One region of the Agrobacterium sp. CG160-95 genome, then DNA from elsewhere that is predicted to be linked to it. Evidence: predicted binding sites of a transcription regulator. Region 1 holds the regulator's gene; the other holds the start of a gene.

Region 1 (7,905 bases):
ATGTGCCGATCAGCGCCGTCAGAACCGTTGCTTCCGCCAGCAGGCGGGCGACAATCTCGGGATATTCGTGACGTTCGAGGATGGCATTCAACAGCGGCCCGACCTGTACGGCGCGACCGCGCACGTCCAGACCTTCGACCTGAAAGGGCACAACCTTGTCGTCGCCAGCTAAATCGAGATTGTCCAGTTCAACCGTTACATCTGCCATGTCATAACTCCTTGGCGCAGCCGTTGCGCCGCTACCGTCCAAAAGTCCGGCTTTTAAAATGTACTTTTTCAGCTTGTCGCACAGAGATCCGGGAAGCGAAACCGCCTCCGGGGAAAATCGTGCAAATCGTGAGGTGGCCCGCCAGCGAAAAGCCGACGAGCGTCTTCGAAGCCCCACAGATGGGAATGTGCATCGCCGAGTTCAAGCACCCGGCCGATAGCGGTCAGATGACGCCCATGCACCATGCAATAATGGACTTCTGAGCATGGAGCCGGTTTTCCGCCTCGTCGAAGACCACCGATTGCGGCCCGTCGATCACTGCATCCGTTACTTCCTCGCCGCGATGCGCCGGCAGGCAGTGCATGAACAGCGCTTCCTTGTTGGCCTTCGCCATCAGCGCTTCATTGACCTGATAAGGCTGGAAGATATTGTGGCCGCGCGCCTTGTGTTCCTGGTTCATGGACACCCAGGTATCGGTGACGACGCAATCAGCGCCCGCCACTGCTTTATCGGCATCGTGGTACAGCGAGATTTCGCCACCATTGTTGCGTGCCCAGTTCAGGAACTTGTCGTGCGGTTCCGAACCCATCGGTACTGCCATCGCCATGCGGTAACCGAAACGGGCGGAGCCTTCCACGAACGAATGCAGCACATTATTGCCGTCACCCGTCCAGGCAATGGTCTTGCCCTTGACCGGGCCGCGATGTTCCTCGAACGTCAATATATCCGCCATAATCTGGCAGGGATGCGTGTCGTCCGTCAGGCCATTGATAACAGGCACGGTGGCGTGTTCGGCAAGCTCGAGCAGACGCGAGTGATCCGTGGTGCGGATCATGATGGCATCGACATAGCGCGACAGCACCTTGGCCGTATCGCCAATCGTTTCCGCGCGGCCCAGCTGCATTTCCGTGCCCGACAGGAACAGGGTCTCACCGCCGAGCTGGCGCATGCCGACATCGAAGGAGACGCGGGTGCGTGTGGACGGTTTTTCGAAAATCATTGCCAGCATCTTGCCAGCAAGCGGCTTTTCCGCCGTGCCGGTTTTGGTGGCAATCTTGCGCGTGCGCGCATCATCAAGAATTGTCCGCAGATCCTCCGACCCGACGGCCGAGAGGTCCAGAAAATGTTTTGGTGAACCCATTCTAATCTGTCCCATGCTTGCGAGCCCCTGAAGAGAGGCCCGCTCTTGATTTTTTCAGGCGCTTTTTGCCTGTTTCGCAACCGTCAGGGAGGCGGCAGCCGCGTCGATACGTGCAAGACCCTCACGGGCCTCTTCCGCCGTGGTGACGAGCGGCGGCAGAAGACGGATGACATTGTCGCCCGCAGGCACGCCAAGCAGATGCTCTGCGCGCATGGCCTGCAGCAATTCGCCCGAAGGAATCTTCGCCTTGATGCCCAGAAGCAGGCCTTCGCCGCGAATTTCCTCGATCACGTCAGGATAACGGTCCTTGAGCGAGGCCAGACCCTGCCGGAAGACCAGCGCGACGTCACGGACCTTCTCGAGAAAACCTTCGGAGAGAACGACGTCAAGCACGGCATTGCCGACTGCCATGGCCAGCGGGTTGCCGCCGTAAGTGGTGCCATGTACGCCCGCCGTCATGCCGGAAGCGGCATCTGCCGTGGCAAGGCATGCGCCGAGCGGGAAACCGCCACCGATACCCTTGGCGACCGCCATGATATCGGGCGCAACACCGGTATGTTCATAAGCAAACAGCTTGCCTGTGCGGCCGACACCCGTCTGGACCTCATCGAAAATCAGCAGCAGGCCGTGCTCGTTGCACAATCCGCGCAGGATTTGCAGGAATTCCTTGCTGGGCGAGCGAATGCCGCCCTCGCCCTGGATGGGCTCGATCAGAAGTGCTGCAGTCTCAGCCGTGATGACGGCCTTGAGGGCATCGACATCACCGAACGGAACCTGATCGAAACCTTCGACCTTGGGACCGAAACCTTCGAGGTATTTCTGCTGGCCACCCGCGGCGATCGTCGCCAGTGTACGGCCATGGAAAGCGCCTTCGAAGGACACGATGCGGAACTTCTCCGGATGGCCCTTGGTATAGTGATAACGGCGGGCGGTCTTAATGGCGCATTCCAGGGCTTCCGCGCCTGAATTTGTGAAGAATACCTTGTCCGCGAAAGTCGCTTCCGTCAGGCGCCTGGCGAGTTTTTCCTGTCCCGGTACTTCATAAAGGTTCGAGACGTGCCAGACCTTCTCGGCCTGCGTCTTGATCGCATCAACGAGGTGAGGATGGGCGTGGCCCAGCGAGTTGACAGCAACACCGGCCGCAAAATCCAGATATCGCTCGCCGCTTTCCGTGAACAGCCATACACCCTCACCGCGCTCGAAGCGCAGGGGGGCTCTTGAAAACGTATCAAACAATGGCGCGCCGGCTTCGGCCATGGCTGTATCACTCCTTGCGCAGATGCGCTGTCAAACTGTTGTCAATAGGCTTGCGGGGTTATCCCTCGCCTGAAAATCAAAATGCCGCCTTGCGGCGGCAGGGGCACTATTGTCACTTCGTTTGCCGATGTCAACAAAAGTCAGCGTTTCCCGGGCTTCTCAAGCACTAGTATGCGGCGGCGGGCCAGCCCCAAGGTGTTGCCTTTCAGACTCAATACGCCAGCAAGTTGGGGAAAACCGGAAAATCGATTCCAGATGATTCCCGCGACTCTTGCCACGGAGTCGGGCTGGCACTAGGTTAATCGCTAATTACTAGACTGCATTGCGGCGGAACTAGTCACCGAAAATCAGGCGGAAACCACGCTTGCGGCATGCGCGCGAGACGGAGAGGGATTCTGCCGAAAATACACGCGACAAGCGGAGAAGCGGCATGAACTGGACAGACGAACGAGTCGAAAAGCTCAAGAAATTGTGGTCCGAGGGCCTTAGCGCCAGCCAGATTGCAGCGCAGCTGGGCGGCGTCAGCCGTAATGCCGTGATCGGCAAGGTCCATCGTCTCAATCTGCCGGGACGCGTCAAGGCTGGCGGTCCAGTGACTTCGGCACGCTCCGCGCCGAAGCGCACAGCTGCCCCTGCCCCGCGCGCGACGACTTTCGCAGGTCGCGTCAACGCGGCACCGGCGCGTATCCTCACCCGTTCGAACGCTGCAACGGCGCTGCACGAGGAGATCGATATCGAGACCGCGCAGGTGCTCGATTACGTTCCTTCCAAGAACGTTGTCACGCCGATTTCCCGTCGCCTGACGCTGACGGAACTGACCGAGCGCACCTGCAAATGGCCGGTTGGCGATCCGCTGAAGGACGACTTCCATTTCTGCGGTTGTGAAGCGCTGGAATCTTCGCCCTATTGCAAGTTCCATGCGAAACTCGCCTACCAGCCGGTGAGCGAGCGCCGCAAGGCTTGAGTGTTGCGGCACGCATTCAGCACTCAAAAATTACGGGCCTTCGGGCCCGTTTTTTTATGACAAAAATAAAGCCGCTTTCTGGGCGGCTTGATGGCAGGCCTCACCCTTTCCCCTTACTATCGGGCGTGACCCTTCAATCCGGATTTCAACGCGCCGCCGATCTCCTCCGGTCAAAACGGACAATGGCATCGAGTTTGGCGGATATTCATATTGAAAAAGCCCGAAATCGTTTCAGATTTCGGGCTTCCTGATTTTTTGGTGCACTACTTCGCCAGCGAAACTATCTGGTTCCGCATCGCTCAGGCTTCCATCGAATATCCCGCACCACGCACCGTGCGGATGACATCCTGCATGTGCGAGAAATTCAGGGCCTTGCGCAGACGTCCGACATGCACATCGACAGTACGCTCGTCGACATAGATATCATGACCCCAGACGCCATCCAGCAATTGCGAGCGGGAAAACACCCGACCCGGCGACGTCATCAGGAATTCCAGCAAGCGGAATTCCGTCGGGCCGAGACGCACTTCGCGGCTTTTGCGGTGAACGCGATGGGTCTCGCGGTCCAGTTCGATATCGCCGCATTTGAGCACCGACGACAGAACCTCCGGACGGGCCCGGCGCAACATGGCCTTGACCCGGGCCATGAGTTCCGGCGTCGAGAACGGCTTGACGACATAATCGTCAGCGCCGGTAGCGAGACCGCGAACCCGTTCGCTCTCTTCGCCACGCGCCGTCAGCATGATGATGGGCAGGCGTTCTGTTTCCGGCCGCATTCTCAAGCGCCGGCACAGTTCGATACCGGAGACACCGGGCAACATCCAGTCCAGGATAAGAAGATCCGGAATGCGCTCCTGCAGCCTGATTTCCGCCTCATCGCCACGGGGTATCGTGTCGACGTCGTATCCCTCAGCCTCGAGATTGTAACGAAGCAGGACGCTCAACGCTTCCTCGTCTTCCACAACTGCAATCTTGGGCACCATATGCTGAACTCCGCAAGCTTCTGCTTGTCTGTTACTCGGTCACCGAACCAAGCGTGTTGGAACTGTCGTCCTTCGGACGCTCGCCCTCCGGCTGGCTGCCGGTGGTCATGTAATAGATCGTCTCTGCGATATTCGTCGCATGATCGCCGATACGCTCGATGTTCTTGGCGCAGAACAGAAGATGCGTGCAGGTGGTGATGTTGCGCGGGTCTTCCATCATGTAGGTCAGAAGCTCCCGGAAGAGCGACGTGTACATGGCATCGATTTCCTCGTCGCGTTCACGGATCGCATTGGCCTTTTCGGCGGAACGCGTGGAATAGACGTCGAGGACTTCCTTGAGCTGCACCAGCGCCAGGTCGGACAGATGCTCGATGCCGCGGGCGAGCTTGCGCGGAACACCGGTGCCGGCGACAGCGATAACGCGCTTGGCCGTGTTCTTGCCAAGATCGCCGACGCGTTCGAGATCGGCGGCGATACGCAGGGTGCCGATGATCTCGCGAAGGTCTGCCGCCATCGGCTGACGCTTGGCGATGGTTACGATCGCCTTGTCGCCAATTTCGCGCTCAGCGTGGTCGAGAATGGTATCGTCCGAAATGACTTTCTGCGCAAGCGCAGCATCGGAATTGACGAGTGCGCGCACGGCGTCACCGCACATCTGCTCGGCAAGACCGCCCATTTCGGCGATGCGGCGCGTCAGAAACTTCAGTTCGTCGTCATAGGCAGACAGGATATGCGAATGGGTCGTTGTCTGTGTCATGGTCTATTCCTCCGGCTTGGCCTGCATGCGCGTGCCCAACAGCGGGGCACGGCAGAGGCACCAGTCTTGTACGGTTACGATAAAGCACCGGCCGGGGATCAGCCGAAGCGGCCCATGATGTAGTCCTGCGTGCGCTGGTCGTCCGGATTAGTGAACATCTTGTCGGTTTCGTTTTCTTCGACAAGATGACCAAGATGGAACATGGCCGTACGCTGGGAAACGCGCGCCGCCTGCTGCATGGAGTGCGTGACGATGACGATGGTGTAGTTGGTGCGCAGTTCGTGGATCAGTTCCTCGACCTTCGCAGTCGCGATCGGATCCAGCGCCGAGCACGGCTCGTCCATCAGGATCACTTCCGGGCTGACGGCAACCGCGCGTGCGATGCACAGACGCTGCTGCTGGCCACCGGACAGGCCCGTGCCGGATTCCAGCAAACGATCCTTCACCTCGTTCCAAAGACCCGCTTTCTGCAAGCTATGCTCGACGATCTGGTCCATATCCGCCTTGTTGCGGGCGAGACCGTGGATACGCGGGCCGTAGGCGATGTTCTCATAAATCGTCTTCGGGAACGGGTTCGGCTTCTGGAACACCATGCCGACGCGGGCACGCAGTTCCACGACGTCGATCTGCTGATCGTAGATATCGTCGGTATCGAGCGTGATCTTGCCGGTGACCCGGCAACCGTCGATCGTGTCGTTCATGCGGTTCAAGGTGCGCAGGAAAGTGGATTTACCGCAACCGGACGGGCCGATAAGTGCAGTCACCGTGTTTTCGCGGACATTGAGGTTCACGTCGTAAAGCGCGCGCTTTTCGCCGTAATAAACCGAAACATCCTTGCCGATCATCTTGTATGAGACTTCATTCATTTTCTTGTCCAGCGCCTTTTCAACTGCTGCTTCCGACAACATGTTCATTGCTCTAGCTCCCTCTACCAGCGCCGCTCAAAGCGGCGACGCAACAGGATTGCGCCAACATTCATGAGAATGAGGAACAGAAGCAGGATGATGATAGCGCCAGATGTCCGTTCGACAAAGGCACGCTCAGCTTCGTTCGCCCACATGTAAATCTGCACCGGCAGGGCCGTGGACGGATCCATAGGCGTTGTCGGATAGTTCGCGACGAATGCCACCATGCCGATCAGAAGCAGCGGCGCCGTTTCGCCCAGTGCGTGGGCGAGACCGATGATGGTGCCGGTCAGAATGCCAGGCATTGCCAGCGGCAGGACGTGATGGAAAATCGTCTGCATCTTGGAAGCGCCAAGACCAAGTGCGGCGGCGCGGATCGACGGCGGCACGGCCTTCAATGCCGCGCGGGTGGCGATGATGATCGTCGGAAGGGTCATCAGCGTCAGGACGAGGCCGCCGACCAGCGAGGCCGAGCGTGGAAAGCCCATGAAGTTGATGAAGACGGAGAGACCGAGCAGACCGTAAACAATGGAGGGAACAGCCGCCAGATTGTTGATGTTGACCTCGATAAGGTCCGTCAAACGGTTCTTGGGGGCAAATTCCTCCAGATAGATGGAGGCCGCAACACCGATCGGCAGCGACAGCACCAGCACGATCAGCATCATGTAGAACGAGCCGATCAGCGCAACGCCAACACCCGCGGCTTCCGGACGGCTCGAAGCGCCGTTGACGAAGATGCCGGTATTGAAATGCTTGCCAAGCTGTCCGCTTTCCACGAGCTGGTTCATCCAGCCGAGCTGCTGGTTCGAGATACGGCGGTTTGCTTCATCCCCCGACATGTCGACCTGGCCCTTGAAGGCGCTGTCGACATCACCCGACGCCAGAAGCGTGACGCTGCGCGTGGTGCCGATGACGGACGGATCGGCGACGACGATATCACGCAGCTGGGTGCGTACGCTGTCGGAGATCATGACGTTGACGGCGCGAAGACCGGCCTTATCCGTCGGCGCGACGCCGAGAACCTTGGCCACCGCATCACGGGCGAGGACGGGGTAGTTGGCCGTCATCAGCTTTGCGGGATTGGTTGCGCGCTCGTTCTTTGGATCGATGATCAGTTCGGAAAACTCGACCGGAACGGTGATCATCGTCTGCTGGAAGGCGGTGTGACCCTTGGATACGACCGACCAGAGCAGCAGAAAGAGGAAGATGAGGCCGAACGAGATTGCTGCCAATCCATAGGCGCGGAAGCGGCGTTCAGCAGCATAGCGACGCTTGATGCCGATATCACGGCGCGCGGCCTTGTTCACGGCGGCAGCACCGGCCGCCGGGGAAACGATGTCGGTCATTCATATTGCTCCCGGTATTTGCGCACGATGTAAAGCGCGTAGATATTCAGGCAAAGCGTGATTGCAAAAAGAGTTATGCCCAGCGCGAAGGCCACCAGCGTTTGCGGCGAGGTAAACTCAAGGTCACCCGTCAGCTGGCTGACAATCTTGACCGTCACTGTTGTCATGGGTTCGAAGGGGTTGAGCTGCAGGCGGGCAGCGACGCCAGCCGCAAGAACCACGATCATGGTCTCACCGATCGCACGCGACGCCGTCATCAGCACGGCGCCGACGATGCCGGGAAGAGCGGCGGGAAGGATGACCTTCTTGATGGTTTCAGAGCGCGTGGCGCCGAGACCGAGAGA
Region 2 (7,905 bases), 250 kb from region 1:
TCGGCGGCTGATCCTCAGATCATATCCGGAAGCGGCGGTGCCTTGCGGCACCGCCGCTTTTGCCAATAAAGGAAAGCGGCATGGCGACCACACTGCAACATGGTACCCTCACGCCCGAGGGATTGAGCGCATCGTCCCGAACGGTGATGCGTCATTATCAACAGCAGCTTAGGACACGGCGGATTTATACCGTTATGTCGCTCGTTATCTTCCTCATCGTCCTTGCCGCCTCACTGAATTTCGCCAATGAGGCCAATTCGGGCAAGTTCTTCGAGCGCCTGCCATATTTTTTCGACTTCATGAAAACATTCGTGCCGGATAGTCCGCTCGAGGTCTTCCGGGCGATGTTCGACCTGCCGTCGCCCTATGACAACGGTTCGCTGAAATACAACTATGTCGCGGATCGCGTTTACATCACCAACGGTTTCTACATACCGCATTTCATCTATCAGCTGATCATCACGCTCAACATCGCGCTGGTCTCGACGATAATAGGCACGACCTTCGCATTTGTGCTGTGCTTCTTTGCCTCCACCAACCTTATCGGTGCCGGCCTCGTGCGCTGGGTGGTACGCCGGGTAATGGAGATCCTGCGCGCCTTTCCGGAGATCGTCGTCGCGGGATTGCTGACTGCCATCTTATCGATCGGGCCGATCGCGGCGATCATCGCGATTTCCGTGCACACCATCGGGGCTCTGGGGAAGCTATTCTTCGAAGTCGTGGAAAATGCCGACATGAAGGCGGATGAAGGCCTGCGTGCCGCGGGTGCCAACTGGCTGGAGCGGGTTCGCTTTGCCATCGTGCCGCAGGTCCTGCCCAATTTCGTGTCCTATGCATTGCTGCGTGCCGAAATCAATGTACGCGCCTCGACCATCATCGGCGCCGTTGGTGGTGGCGGCATTGGCGAGGTCTTCCGGCTGTCGATCGGTAACGATCACGCCTCCAAGACCTATGCCATCATCTTCCTGCTGCTGATCACCATCATCGCCGTAGACCAGTTTTCAAGCTGGTTGCGCCGCAGGCTGATCGGCCATCAATCCTTCGAATTCGGACGGGGAGCGGCCTGATGTCGTCCAGCTTCATTCTCAATACCGCAGACCGCGAGAGGCTGACGGCCGCACATCCCGCAATTTTCAATCGCGGCTTCATGCAGCGATACGGCTTGCTGACCGGTATTGTCGCCGTCCTCGTCTATCTCACCGCCTGCTTTTTCTTCTTCAATGTCGGCCCCGCCTTCATGCAGGGTCGATGGGATCGCGCTTCGAGCTACATTCAGGACTGGTATTCCTGGCGGGCCCAGCCACGCCTTCGTTTCGAAGACGGCAAGGTGAACCCGCAGTGGTCAAGCCGGATGCAATATCCCGCCGATGCGCCGATCGACTGGCTGCAACCCTTGCCGGATGGCGGCTACAGCGTCGTTTACGCGGGCACGCAAAACCGTCTCGACGTAACGCCGACCCGGGTGGACGTCTATGTGGACGGCAAGAACTATACCGTCATCATCAATGGCGACAAAGCTCTGGCGCCTGAGGTCCTGCCGCAAGAGATCACGCAGGACGGCAACAAGGTTCTCGTGCATTACGGTTTTGCCGGACAGGCGGAAATCCGCACCAGCCAGGTTTACGTGCAGCGGCGGTTCCTCGGGTGGGCGAACTTCCTGTTCGATACCAAATCGGAATTCTGGGGCAAGAGCTACGGCGACCTTGCCGCACTGGCGCTGTGGGGGGAAAGGCTCGATCCCACGCGCTCAAACATCAGCCACATGGTCGATGATTTCCTCGACAATGGTGTCTGGCAGCACGCCGATATTCTTTCCAAGCTGATGCAGACGCTGGTGATGGCCTTTGTGGGCACGTTGTTCGGCACGCTCGTTGCCCTGCCGCTCGCTTTTCTCGCCGCACGCAATATCACCGCCAACAGGGCCGCCAACTGGGGCATGAAGCGTCTGTTCGACTTCCTGCGCTCGATCGACATGCTGATCTGGGCGCTGTTTTTCACCCGCAGCTTCGGCCCGGGACCGATCCCCGGCATTGCCGCGATCTTCTTCACCGATACCGGTGCGCTCGGCAAGGTCTATGCCGAGGCGCTGGAGAATGTTGACGACAAGCAGCGCGAGGGCGTCAAATCGGTTGGCGCTTCTCCCATTGCCGTCAATCGTTTCGGCGTGCTTCCGCAGGTCCTGCCGGTCTTCATTTCCCAGTCGCTTTATTTCTGGGAAAGCAACACCCGTTCAGCCACGATCATCGGTGCGGTTGGCGCTGGCGGCATCGGTTTGAAACTGCTGGAAGCAATGGGTACCAATGCCGACTGGGACAAGGTCGCTTATATGGTGCTGCTCATTCTCTTCGTGGTTTTCCTGTTCGACCACATCTCGAATTCCCTGCGGTCGCGCCTGATCGGGAAAACCCAGCATTAATTCATAAAGCAGGAGCGGGGTTTGGCTATCCCGCTTCCCGAGACGTGCGCAAAACCGGAACCTCTTTGCAAAGTCAGATACATCCCCTCAATGCGCCAGCATCCGTCTTGCGGACATTCGAGAGACACGCGGCGTTTCAAGCGCTTTTTTTCCTGGGGCATCATCATTCTGTCACGGAAAGCGATTACCTCGCACTCCTGACCTTGCGGGAAGCGGGCGAGTCACGCCAAATAGCTTTTCATCCAGGTTTTCCATGACACCGAAGAGTGCTTGCCGTGCGCTACGCCATCTATTTTTCTCCGGCTAAAGATCATCCACTGACTGAAGCGGCGTCGCGCTGGCTGGGACGCAATGCGTTTTCCGGCGCGCAACATGATGACCATGCCGCTTATGCGGAGATGACGGAGGAGCCGCGCCGTTACGGTTTCCACGCGACGCTGAAAGCCCCCTTCGAGCTTTCCGAAAAATACAGCGAAGCGGATCTCGTCGCCGCCCTCGAACAGTTTGCGGCCAGCCAGTCCGTCTTCGATATTCCGCGTGTTGTCATCGGCGCACTCGGGCCGTTTTTCGCGCTCGTTCCGGATCGCACCTACCAGCCGCTGCAGGATTTTGCCGCTGAGATCGTCGACCATTTCGACCGGTTTCGCGCCCCCCTGTCCGAAACCGACATTGCCCGCCGGCGCCCGCAAAACCTGACCGAAAGCCAGCGGCAAAATCTGTCGCTCTGGGGTTATCCGCATGTCATGGACGACTTCCGCTTTCATATGACGCTGACGGGCCGCATCGACGAAAGCGACGCGCCCGCTATCCAGGATGTGCTTTCGACCAAGTTTTCCGAGTTCGTCGACCGGCCTCTCACCATTTCCGGCCTCGCTTTGTTCGTTGAGGAAACGCGCGGCGCACCATTTACCGTTCATCGCTGGCACCCGCTTGGCCAGCCGCCAAAGAAAGATGCTGACCCATGACCGAGCATGCCCTTTCCAACGCCCGTATCGTTCTGGAAGACGATATTATTCTGGGATCCGTTCTGATCCGTGACGGCAAGATCGCCGATATCAGCGAAGGCGCCTCCAAGACCGGTGAGGATCTTGAAGGCGATTTCCTCATCCCGGGTCTGGTGGAACTGCACACCGACCATCTGGAACAGCACTATTCGCCGCGTCCCGGGGTTATCTGGGATAAGATCGCCGCCATTCAGGCTCACGATGCGCAGGTCGCGTCATCAGGCATTACCACTGTTTTCGACTGCCTGCGGCTCGGCTCCGACGAAGATGGCGGGTTCAAGAAGGGCGAGATGCGGGAAATGGCGGATGCCATTGAAACCGCTGCCGATCAGAACCGCCTGCGGGCAGATCACCTGCTGCACCTGCGCTGTGAAGTCGCCTCCGCCGATGTGCTCGAGCATTTCCAAGATTTTGCGACCGATCCGCGTGTGCGGCTGATTTCGATGATGGACCACTCCCCGGGGCAGCGCCAGTTCCAGTCGATGGATCAATATATCTTCTATTACCAGAAGAAGCGCGGACTGAGCGACGAGGCTTTCGCCGAGTTCGTCAGACGCCGGCAGACGGCATCGGCGGAGTTTTCTGCCAAGCACCGGGATTACCTGGCGGCCCGCTGCGCCGAGCGCGGCATAACCGTTGCAAGCCATGACGACGCTACAGAAGCGCATGTGGGCGAAGCGATCGGGCACGGCGTGAAACTCGCGGAGTTCCCCACCAGCGTCGAGGCGGCAAAGGCTTCGCACAGCGCCGGCATGAGCGTGCTGATGGGCGCACCGAACATCGTTCGCGGCAAGTCCCATTCCGGCAACATCGCCGCGCGTGATCTTGCCGAACTTGGCGTGCTGGATGTTCTCTCTTCCGACTATGTGCCGTTCAGCCTGCTTTACGCACCGTTCCTGCTCGCCGACCAGGTGGAAGCCATCACTCTGCCGGAAGCGTTGCGCATGGTTACCTCCACGCCGGCACGAACGGTGGGCCTTCGCGATCGCGGCAGCATCGCAACGGGATTGCGGGCCGATCTGGTCCGAGTTCACCGTGAGGACGGCGTTCCCGTCGCCCGCTCGGTCTGGCGTCAGGGCAAACGCGTGGCATGACCGGCAACGGACAGGATAGCCGGCTTGACGGCCAGACACTGGGTACTGTGCCCGGAACCATGATCGTAATTGTCGGCCCGAGTGGGGCCGGCAAGGACACGCTGATGGATTATGCGGCAGCGCAGCTGTCCGGGCGGCCGGGCTTTCATTTCACCCGCCGGGTCATTACCCGCAGCGGCGATGCCGGCGGCGAAAATCACGATGCCGTTTCCATGCACGAGTTCAACCGGCTGGAAGACGAAGGTGCTTTTGCCGTTTCCTGGCAGGCGCACGGGCTGAAATATGGCATTCCGGCCGCCGTCTATCGTCATCTTAATGCGGGAGACGTGGTCATCGCCAACGGCTCCCGCTCGGCCCTGCCCCAGTTCGGCACCGCCTTTGCGCGCCTCAAGGTCGTGAACATCGTTGCACGGCCGGACGTGCTGGCGAAGCGGCTGGAGCAGCGCGGGCGGGAAAGCCGGGAGGATATTCTCCGGCGGCTGGAACGCAGTTCGCTCACGGTCGTCGGAGATTTTGATGTGACGACCGTGGACAATAGCGGTTCCATGGAAGATGCGGGCAAAACCATCATGCAGGTGCTGGAGCAGAGCGCCTGCCGTCGCCACATTTAAACTCCATAGGCCGAACTGCTCGACAAATGGCTTCCCAACGCTTACCATCAGGCGACAATTTCCAAACATGGTACGCCAAGGCGAGGGATGCCTGAAAAGAGGGTCAGCGACGAGATAACAGTGGTGGCCGGTCTGGCCGCCGGCGTCGCCAATTATGCACGGTCGCGGGGCATCGATATTGCCCCCATCTGCAAGGCTCTCGATATCGATCCCGCCACTTTCGGCAGCGTGACGGAGCGCATCAGCCTCGACCGATTTTGCCGCCTGCTCGAGACATGTGCGTTGATTTCCGGCGACGACGCCTTTGGTTTGCAATGCGCGTCCACCTTTCCCGCCGGCGCATCCGGCGCATTCGGATATGGCCTGATCAGCGCGCCGACAGTGCGGGCTTTCCTGCGTTTTCTTCAGGATCACGTTTATTACGCGACCAATAACAGCAATTTCACCATGGTCACGGATGCCGCGCACGTAACCCTGTCGTGGTCCTTTGCGCCTGTCATCGCCAAACGCGATCAATATGTGGATTTGTCGCTGACAGCTCTGATCCAGCGCCTTCGCGATATTCTGGGGGAGCGCGTCAACCTGATCGAGATCGGTCTGGAACGGCCGAAACCGGTTAATATTCAGCTATTTAAAGAAAGAATGACCAAGCGCGTCAGCTTTTCGCAACCCATCCATACCATGCGTCTTCCCACATCACTTCTGGACGTGGTCAACCCAAATGCAGATGAGCGGCTGTTCGAGCTGATGAACTTGCAATGCCGGATGCTGCGGCCGGAGACATCGGCAGACGCCACGCATTTCATCGATCAGGTGAAGCGTTACATGCAGGTGCGGCTGTCGGATGCCGAGCTTTCGCTGAGCGAGATCGCCCCCTATTTCAACCTGTCGGAACGCAGTTTTCAAAGACGGCTTGCCGAGCTTGGGACTAATCTCAACGAGATAAAGGACGCCATTCGCAAGAATGCCGGCTTCAAGCTCCTCGTGGAAAGCGATCTTCCGGTTTCCGATATCAGCTACAGGCTCGGCTATTCCACGCCGGGTGCGTTTTCGCGTTCCGTTTCCCGCTGGTTCGGGGCAACGCCCACGGATATTCGCAAGACACACGCGCATCATTCCGCCGTATAGGGCGCATTCCCAGCATCAATATTCCATATATCCAAAATAAAATTAGGAAATATGTCGGCGTTCATTGGATTATGTATCGAAACATAACAATAAAAACGCAAAACTTGGCGTGAGATGTTATTCTCTTGAGATGGCAGACCGCCTAATAGAACGCCGCAATATGCCTTCGGGCATGACGGAAAATATTCCAAAGCTTTGAATTTTACATTGTTCTGGACAAGAACCGATTTCAGGTTTTTGGGAAGGACGATGCAGTCATTCTTTCATCGCCGAGGATATGCCCATGCCGGGACCGGCTGGCTGCGAGATCAGCCGCTTATTGCCTGGTTCCTGAGGCCACATCCGGCTTTGGGAAGGTCAATCTCTTTTGAGGCTGAAAGACTATGTCGTCAAAAACGCAGCATGAACGTCACCAGGCGCGTGAAATCGTCCTTTCGGATCGTGAGCGGCAATATCTGGGGCTCGTTGCGCGGGGCCGACATCCTTCTCACATTGCCTTGATAACGGGAGCGGACGAAGCGGATGTTAAAGATACTCTGGAACGGGTCCGCCTAAGGCTGGGTGCGGCCAATCTGCTGAATGCCGTCAGCATCGCCCTGCTGCGTGGACTGATCGAACAGGATATTTAGAGCTTCCCTCTCGCTCCAAAAGCTTACGCGATATCGTCCCCTTCCCGTAAGCCAAAACCGGATGTGTTGCTTTCTGCGCCAAAAACCCACCATTTCGATGGCGGGACGGCGGACCAAAAGGCGGGTCGGAAATGATTTCCGGCCTATCGGCGCAAATGCAAGGCAGCCATACACGGTTTACCCGGCGGACTTTCCGGTCCGCCGGGTTTTCATTTTCAGTTCCTCACAGCGACTGAATCTCGGCAAGAATATCGCTTTCGACGATGATACCGCTTTCCAGCGCCTGCCTTCGAATGCCCTGGCTTCGCCGACCGGGCAAACGCACGTTTTCCTGCTTCTCTATCTCTCCGGCGATAAGCGCCAGTCGCTCGGTAAAGGCCGCACCGCCCGACGATACGGGGTCTATGGCGATGATCGTATGGCCGAGAGAGGGTGGCGCACCCTTGTCGTCCAGAAGGGAAGAGGCCTCGAAGGCGAAGCTTCCACCGGTTAGCGCGGCGGCCATGATCTCCACCATCAGCGCCAGGGCAGCCCCCTTGGCCTCGCCCGCAGGCACCATCGTTCCGGCCAGGGCTTCTTCGGGATCGGTCGTGGGCCGGCCATTCATATCAAGCGCCCAGTCGCCCGGAATGGTTTCGCCCTTCTGGCGGGCCGCCATAATCTTTCCGCGCGCAACCTTGGAAAGCGCCAGATCGATCACCAGCGGATCTGCCTCGCCAACAGGGCTGGCGAACGCAATCGGATTGGTGCCATAGAGCGGTTTGGTGCCACCCCAAGGCGCCATGGATGCAGGCGCATTGGCGAACATCAGCGCCACGAGGCCCATTTCCGCGAAACGCTCGACTGTAAGTGCCATGACGCCTGCATGATGGGAGCGATGGATCGCGGCAAGCGCGATGCCCTGCTGCCGGGCCATGTCCGGCAACTCGTCTACGGCGCAGTCGATCGCGGGATAGGCGTAACCGTTGTTAGCGTCGATTGAAAGCACACCCGGTTTGACACGACTTGCCACCGGCCGCGCAT

Evidence for each region. The regulator PhoB, encoded in region 1, activates phosphate uptake and scavenging genes when phosphate is short. The targets are predictions, from matches to a motif close to TGTCATNNANCTGTCAT.
Region 2: a site for PhoB is predicted at 2,575-2,591, ahead of ACQZ63_RS06185 (DUF1045 domain-containing protein). Genes of this name have one in related genera too.

Annotation. Positions count from the first base shown of each region.
Region 1 covers NZ_JBNWDU010000001.1:991,796-999,700, forward strand. Annotated here, with positions in the region: gene ACQZ63_RS04940 (Hsp33 family molecular chaperone) at 1-208, opposite strand, end outside; gene argF (ornithine carbamoyltransferase) at 432-1,349, opposite strand; gene ACQZ63_RS04950 (aspartate aminotransferase family protein) at 1,404-2,606, opposite strand; gene ACQZ63_RS04955 (GcrA family cell cycle regulator) at 3,037-3,570, shown strand; gene phoB (phosphate regulon transcriptional regulator PhoB) at 3,870-4,553, opposite strand; gene phoU (phosphate signaling complex protein PhoU) at 4,585-5,310, opposite strand; gene pstB (phosphate ABC transporter ATP-binding protein PstB) at 5,409-6,224, opposite strand; gene pstA (phosphate ABC transporter permease PstA) at 6,239-7,561, opposite strand; gene pstC (phosphate ABC transporter permease subunit PstC) at 7,558-7,905, opposite strand, start outside.
Region 2 covers NZ_JBNWDU010000001.1:1,237,850-1,245,754, forward strand. Annotated here, with positions in the region: gene phnD (phosphonate ABC transporter substrate-binding protein) at 1-11, shown strand, start outside; gene phnE (phosphonate ABC transporter, permease protein PhnE) at 81-1,067, shown strand; gene phnE (phosphonate ABC transporter, permease protein PhnE) at 1,067-2,416, shown strand; gene ACQZ63_RS06185 (DUF1045 domain-containing protein) at 2,683-3,381, shown strand; gene ACQZ63_RS06190 (alpha-D-ribose 1-methylphosphonate 5-triphosphate diphosphatase) at 3,378-4,514, shown strand; gene phnN (phosphonate metabolism protein/1,5-bisphosphokinase (PRPP-forming) PhnN) at 4,511-5,125, shown strand; gene ACQZ63_RS06200 (AraC family transcriptional regulator) at 5,213-6,253, shown strand; gene ACQZ63_RS06205 (helix-turn-helix domain-containing protein) at 6,637-6,882, shown strand; gene ACQZ63_RS06210 (Ldh family oxidoreductase) at 7,106-7,905, opposite strand, start outside.